2 regions of the Streptomyces sp. BJ20 genome follow, and region 1 is predicted to be linked to the other one. Evidence: riboswitches for the same ligand, from Rfam matches in the RefSeq annotation. Region 1 holds a riboswitch; the other holds the start of a gene.

Evidence for each region. A riboswitch is a leader RNA that binds a small molecule or an ion and turns the genes downstream of it on or off. The one in region 1 is predicted to bind glycine.
Region 2: another riboswitch for glycine. It lies ahead of gcvT (glycine cleavage system aminomethyltransferase GcvT); the one in region 1 lies ahead of gcvP (aminomethyl-transferring glycine dehydrogenase).

What each region holds. Positions count from the first base shown of each region.
Region 1 is NZ_CP094918.1:4,821,837-4,825,306, forward strand. Features, by position in the region: gene gcvP (aminomethyl-transferring glycine dehydrogenase) at 1-1,165, opposite strand, end outside; glycine riboswitch at 1,340-1,435, opposite strand; gene MTR79_RS21760 (PRC-barrel domain-containing protein) at 1,549-1,914, shown strand; partial or broken gene MTR79_RS21765 (sugar ABC transporter ATP-binding protein) at 2,194-2,289, opposite strand; gene MTR79_RS21770 (DNA polymerase IV) at 2,350-3,470, opposite strand, start outside.
Region 2 is NZ_CP094918.1:1,418,291-1,421,760, reverse strand. Features, by position in the region: gene MTR79_RS06680 (enhanced serine sensitivity protein SseB) at 1-505, opposite strand, end outside; gene MTR79_RS06675 (AAA family ATPase) at 557-1,225, opposite strand; glycine riboswitch at 1,449-1,549, shown strand; gene gcvT (glycine cleavage system aminomethyltransferase GcvT) at 1,708-2,826, shown strand; gene gcvH (glycine cleavage system protein GcvH) at 2,950-3,327, shown strand; gene glyA (serine hydroxymethyltransferase) at 3,342-3,470, shown strand, end outside.

The sequences.
Region 1 (3,470 bases):
CGACCTCGGCTCCGCCGGAGCGCAGCCCCTCGGCGAGGATCGCGGCGTAGCGGTGGGTGCGGCGGGCAATGGTCCGCAGGCCCTCGGGGCCGTGGTAGACGGCGTACATTCCGGCCATGACGGCGAGCAGCACCTGCGCGGTGCAGATGTTGCTGGTGGCCTTCTCACGGCGGATGTGCTGCTCACGGGTCTGCAGCGCCAGGCGGTACGCCTTGTGGCCGTCGGCGTCGACGGAGACGCCGACGAGGCGGCCGGGCAGGCTCCGGGCCATCTTGTCCTGGACGGCCATGTAGCCGGCGTGCGGTCCGCCGAAGCCCATGGGGACGCCGAAGCGCTGCGTGGTGCCCACCGCGATGTCCGCGCCCAGCTCGCCGGGGGACTTCAGCAGGGTGAGGGCGAGCAGGTCGGCGGCGACGGTGACGAGCGCGCCGCGCTCGTGCGCCTGGTCGATGACGGGCTTGATGTCGCGGACGGCGCCGGACGCGCCCGGGTACTGGATCAGGACGCCGTTGATCTCACGGCCGTCGAGGTCGGCCGGGATGCCGTCGCTCAGGTCGGCGACGACGATCTCCACGCCGGTCGGCTCGGCGCGGGTCCGGATGACGGCGACGGTCTGCGGCAGGGCGTCCGCGTCGACCAGGAAGAGGCCCTTCTTGTTCTTGCCCATGCGCCGGGACAACGCCATCGCCTCGGCCGCGGCGGTGCCCTCGTCGAGCAGGGAGGCGCCGGAGGTCGGCAGGCCGGTGAGGTCGGCGACCATCGTCTGGAAGTTCAGCAGCGCCTCGAGCCGGCCCTGCGAGATCTCCGGCTGGTACGGCGTGTAGGCCGTGTACCAGGCGGGGTTCTCCATGACGTTGCGCAGGACGACCGGCGGGGTGAAGGTGCCGTAGTAGCCCAGGCCGATCATGGAGCCGAGCACCTGGTTGCGGCCGGCGAGGCCGCGCAGCTCGGTGAGGACCTCGGCCTCGCTGCGGGCGCCGGGCAGGTCCAGCGCGTCGGCGTTCTTGATGACGTCGGGCACGGCGGCGGCGGTCAGCTCGTCGAGCGAGCCGTAGCCCACCTGGGCCAGCATCTTCGCCCGGGCCTCGTGGTCGGGGCCGATGTGGCGCTGCTCGAAGGGGATTCCCTGTTCGAGCTCGGAGAGCGGGGTACGGGGGGCAGTCATTGAGGAGGCCTCCTGGTCCGACGACCTTCGAGGGGCACCACGGCGCAGGTGCCCGGACGGCCTCCCCCTCTGTCATCTCAACCTGAGAGTTTCACCGGGACGCCGCTGGCGCTCCGGTTTTCACCGTCGGTGAGAGCGGAAGCCGTCGACACCCGCCCTGCTTTCCAGAGTGACCTCGTCCGTGCGGTACGTGTGCCTGAGAGATTCCGGGGAGGATTTGCTCCTTCGGCGCCTCCGGTGGTGCCTGGAGGACTCTCCCGCACGGGGTCAGCGGCCGTTGCCAGCGTACCAGCGAGGTCCGGACCCCGGCCTTCGAGTGGCCGTTCCGCCGATTGTGCCTTTCTGTAGTGCCATCGGATGAGTTTGCTACGAGTGGAGGGCCCGTGCAGACGGACATCGACCCGCGTCACCTCATCGGCCGCAAGGCGTACGACCGCAACGGCACCCGCATCGGCACGATCGACGAGGTCTACCTCGACGACGCCACCGGCGTGCCGGAGTGGGCGGCGATACGCACCGGCCTGTTCAGCCGGGACGCCTTCGTGCCCCTGGAACCCAGCGAGCTGATCGACGGAGCCCTGCACGTGCCGTTCGAACGGTCCCTCATCAAGGACGCGCCGGACTTCGGCGTCGGCCGCCATCTGTCCCCGGAGCAGGAGCTCCAGCTGTACCACCACTACGGCCTGGACGTAGGCCCCCCTCCCCCGCTCCCGGACCACGACTTCGGCAAGCTGGCGGGCCAGGAGTAACCGACACGGCCAAGGGCGGTGGTACGTCACGACCTTCCGCCCCACCGTCCCGCCCCGGCCGCGCCCCGGTCCGGGTGACGGCGTCCGGCCCGCAGCCTCGGCTCCACCGCCCGCGCCGGGGCACGTCGGTCACGCGGAAGCCCAGGACCGGCCCGCAGCGCATCGCCGGGAGAAGCGCGGCTCCGTCAGGCGGCCGTGTCTCACGGTGGACCGCCAGGGCCCAGCCCGCGGTGATCCGTCTCGCGCGCGGCGAGCCGGGGCACGACGTCGATGTCGTCCGCAGAGCGCGAGGTCCTGGAACACCGTCGCGATGCCCAGGCTCTGGGCGTCGTGCCGCTTGTTGATCTGCACGGGCTTGCCGTCCCACTCGATGACGCACCCGCCGGCGCCGCTCGGCGTCAACGCGTTCGACGGCGCGGGCCCTCGCCCGCGCCGTCACCCCTCCAGGGGGCGAGGCGGAGGCTCCTCCGGTGGTCGCATCGGCTCGGGGAGGTCCGGTGGGGCCTCCACGAGCGGCAGCGGATCCGCTGCCTCCAACGCCGGATCGTCGACGCGGAACGTCTTCACGCGGCCCGGTGACGAACCGGGCGTCTCGAAGCGGACCGTCACCCGGCCGAGGCCGCTGCCCTGCACCCACCCGTGCCCGTACTCGGTGTGCCGGACGTCGTGGCCCGCGGACCAGCGCCGCTCCACCGGGACCTCCGGGCGCGGCTCGGATGCGGACTCCGACTCCTCGGCCTCGGCTACCTCCTCCCCCGCACCGCCCGCCGCCTGGGCGAACAGATCCTCCTGCGTGTAGTCGGCCAGCCCGCTCACGCCGACGCCGAGCAGCCGTACGCCGCCCGTGGTGTCCACCGAGTCCAGCAGCCGCGCCGCCGCCTCCCGGACGACGGCCGGGTCGTCGGTGGGGCCGCGCAGCGTCTCGGACCGGGTCAGCGTGGAGAAGTCGTACCGCCGTACCTTCAGCACGATCGTGCGGCCGGACAGTCCCGCGCCCCGCAGTCGGCGCACGCAGCGGTCGGCGAGCCGCTGCACCTCCAGGCCCACCCGCACCCGGTCGTGGATGTCCACGTCGTACGTGTCCTCGACGGACACCGACTTGGTCTCGCGCTCGGCGACGACGGGCCGGTCGTCGCGGGCCAGCGCCATCGCGTACAGCGCGTGCCCGTGGGCCTTGCCCAGCAGCCGCACCAGCTCGTCCTCGCCCGCCTCGGCGATCTCGCCGACCGTGTGGATGCCGGCCCGCCGCAGATGGTCGCCGGTGGCGGGTCCGACGCCCGGGAGGGTCCGCACCGGCATCGGTTCGAGCATCGCCCGCTCGGTGCCGGGCTCGATGACGACCAGCCCGTCCGGCTTCGCCTGCTCCGACGCGATCTTCGCCAGCATCTTGGAGGCGGCGAGCCCCACGGAGCCGGTCAGTCCGGTGACCGCGCGGATATCCGCGCGCAGCTTCGCGCCGACCAGCCGCGCCGACCGCTCGTCCCACGCCGTGCCCCCGGCCTCAAGGTCGACGAACGCTTCGTCGAGGCTGAGCGGCTCCACCAAGGGCGACAGGG
Region 2 (3,470 bases), 3.4 Mb from region 1:
CGGCGAGAAAATCCACCGGGTCGTCCTGCCAGTCCGGTTCGAACAGCCGGACCCGGCCGCCGCTCGCGCCGCCGTCGAGCGGGGTACGACCGGTCCGGCACAGCTCGGCCACCGCGGGGGGCGGCAGCGGGACGGCGACCGTGCCGCCCGGGTTGACCACGAGGCCGGCCTGCGGGGGCAGTCCGCGGGCGAACTCCACGGCGGGCGCGATGGTGCAGCCCATGTGGGAGCCGACGACCTGGCGGAACTGCTCCTCGGAGCTGAAGACCGGCACGTACGCCTGGCCGTCCAGGTCCATGGTGGGCAGGTCGAGGGGGCCGCTGTGCGGGCCGCCGCCGTTGGGCAGGGGCACCCAGACGAAGCTGCGGCCGAGGACCTCGACGATGCGGGCTCCCGCCGAGGGAACGCCGAGGGAGGCGGAGAGCGCCTCCTCCAGTTCGTTGCCGGGCCACCCGCCGTGCGGGTGGAAGTGCGTCCGCTCCGGGTTGTCCGCCGGGAAGTCCATCTGTCGCCCACCGTCTGCCTGATGCCGCTGCTTGGCGGAAAGGCTAGCCGGTCAGCCGGTGAAGCCGATCCGGCGCAGGGCGTTCACGGCGTCCCGGTCGACGAGCACCGCCGAGGCGCAGCCCTCCGGCACCCGGCCGGACTCCACCGCGTCGAGCAGCCGTCCGCACGCCGTGCGGTGCCGGCGGAAGGCGTAGCGCGAGACGCCCCGGCCGCGCTCCAGCTGCCCGGCCAGGGCCTCCTCGGGCGGGACGTCGAGGAGCAGCAGGTGCAGTGCGGCCCCGCGGCGCCGGGCCTCGCGGGCCAGCCAGCGCCGCACCCAGGCCTGGGTGCCGCAGTCGTGCACGACGACCGGCCGGCCGGAGCGCAGCACGCGCCGCAGCCCGGCGTAGTGGGCGAGCCGGACCAGCGGCCGGTAGACCCCGTAGGGCAGCAGGCGGGGCATGCGGCGGTCCCAGCGGTCGCGGGCGTCCTGGGAGTCGACGCGGTCCTCGTGCACCGTGCGCCGCATCAGCGTGGACTTGCCGCTGCCGGGCAGTCCGGTGACGACGACGAGGTCGCGGGGGCCGAAGAGCAGGGCGCGGGGACTGCGTCCGGAGCGGGAGCGCAGGTCCTGGACGAGCGGGGCGGGCGCCGTGTCAGGGGCGCCGTCGGCCCGGTGCGCGTGCTGCGGCGGCAGCGCCACGCCTGTGGTGCCGGCGTACGCCGTGGGCCTGTTCACCGTGGTCGTCCTCCCCCTGGGGCCGGATAAGGGATCCGGTCCCCGCAGCGTGTAAAGAGAAGGTAATGCCAGGTCGCTCTCGGTTGCGTGCTCATACCGATACAGGCCTGTCACAGCTCCCTGTGACCGAGCCTGCACGAGCGGTGCACGCCCGGCAAGGGTCCCCCTGCCGATGTCCCACGATGCGTGCAATGATGTGCGCGCCAACTGCATACCGGCCGTTTGAATCCGCGCGGGAGAGTCCCCGGCACCGTGTGCCGCCGGGGCGCCGAAGGAGCAAGTCCCTCCCTTGAATCTCTCAGGCACCGTTACCGCGCGGGCGAGGCACATCTGAAAAGCGGGCCGCCGTGGCAGTGCTCCGGGGCCCCACCCAAGGTGCAAGTCCTGATCGCCGTCACCGGTGGTCATGGCGAACCTCTCAGGTTCCGATGACAGATGGGGAGGAACGACCTCGCTGTCATGCCCCCTTGGGAGACCGACCGATGAGCAGTAACGAACCCCGCCGCACCGCGCTCGATGCCCTGCATCGGTCGCTCGGTGCGACGATGACCGACTTCGCCGGCTGGGACATGCCCCTGCGTTACGGCTCCGAGCGGGACGAGCACAACGCCGTGCGCACGAGGGCCGGCCTGTTCGACCTCTCGCACATGGGTGAGATCACGGTCGCCGGCCCGCAGGCCGCCGCGGTGCTGGACTTCGCGCTGGTGGGCAACATCTCGGGCGTGAAGCCGGGCCGCGCCCGCTACACGATGATCTGCCGTGAGGACGGCGGCATCCTGGACGACCTGATCGTCTACCGGCTGGGCGGCACCGAGTACATGGTCGTGGCCAACGCCTCCAACGCCCAGGTGGTCCTGGACGCGCTGACCGAGCGGGCCGCGGGCTTCGACGCCGAGGTGCGCGACGACCGCGACGCCTACGCGCTGCTGGCCGTGCAGGGCCCCGAGTCCCCGGCGATCCTGCGGTCCCTCACCGACGCCGACCTGGACGGCCTGAAGTACTACGCCGGTCTGCCGGGCACCGTGGCCGGGGTCCCCGCCCTGATCGCCCGCACCGGCTACACCGGCGAGGACGGCTTCGAGCTGTTCGTGAAGCCGGAGCACGCCGTGGAGCTGTGGCAGGCGCTGACCAAGGCGGGCGAGGGTCACGGGCTGGTCCCGTGCGGTCTGTCCTGCCGGGACACGCTCCGCCTGGAGGCGGGCATGCCGCTGTACGGCAACGAGCTGAGCACCTCCCTCACGCCCTTCGACGCCGGTCTCGGCCGGGTGGTGAAGTTCGAGAAGGAGGGCGACTTCGTGGGCCGCGCCGCCCTCGCCGAGGCCGCCGAACGCGCCGGGAAGAACCCGCCGCGCGTCCTGGTCGGCCTGGTCGCCCACGGCCGCCGGGTGCCGCGCGCCGGATACGCGGTGGTCGCCGGCGGCGAGAAGATCGGCGAGGTCACCTCCGGCGCCCCCTCCCCCACCCTGGGCAGGCCGATCGCCATGGCCTACGTCGACCCGGGCCACGCGGAGCCGGGCACCGGGAACGTCGGTGTGGACATCCGCGGCAGCCACGAGCCGTACGACGTCGTGGCGCTGCCGTTCTACAAGCGGCAGAAGTGACACCGTCGTAGCCGGCCCCCGGGCGGCTTTCGCGCGTCAGCGGCTCGGAGACCCCACCCGTCCGGCCGCTTCGCGTGCCCTCCCCGTCATCAGCAGTTTCCCGCGTACAGGAGAATTCAGGCCATGAGCAACCCCCAGCAGCTGCGCTACAGCAAGGAGCACGAGTGGCTGTCGGCCGCCGAGGACGGCGTGTCGACGGTCGGCATCACGGAGCACGCGGCCAACGCGCTCGGCGACGTGGTCTTCGTCCAGCTCCCCGAGGTCGGTGACACGGTGAGCGCGGGCGAGACCTGCGGCGAGCTGGAGTCCACCAAGTCCGTCAGCGACCTGTACTCCCCCGTCTCTGGCGAGGTCACCGAGGTCAACGAGGACGTGGTGAACGACCCGGCCCTGGTGAACTCGGCCCCCTTCGAGGGCGGCTGGCTGTTCAAGGTGCGGGTCACCGACGAGCCGGCCGACCTGCTGTCCGCCGCCGAGTACGACGCGTTCGTCGCGGGCTGAGGAGCCGGATCCGCATGTCGCTTCTGAACACGCCCCTGCACGAGCTCGACCCGGCGGTGGCCGCCGCGGTCGACGCCGAGCTGCACCGGCAGCAGTCCACCCTCGAGATGATCGCCTCGGAGAACTTCGCCCCGGTCGCGGTC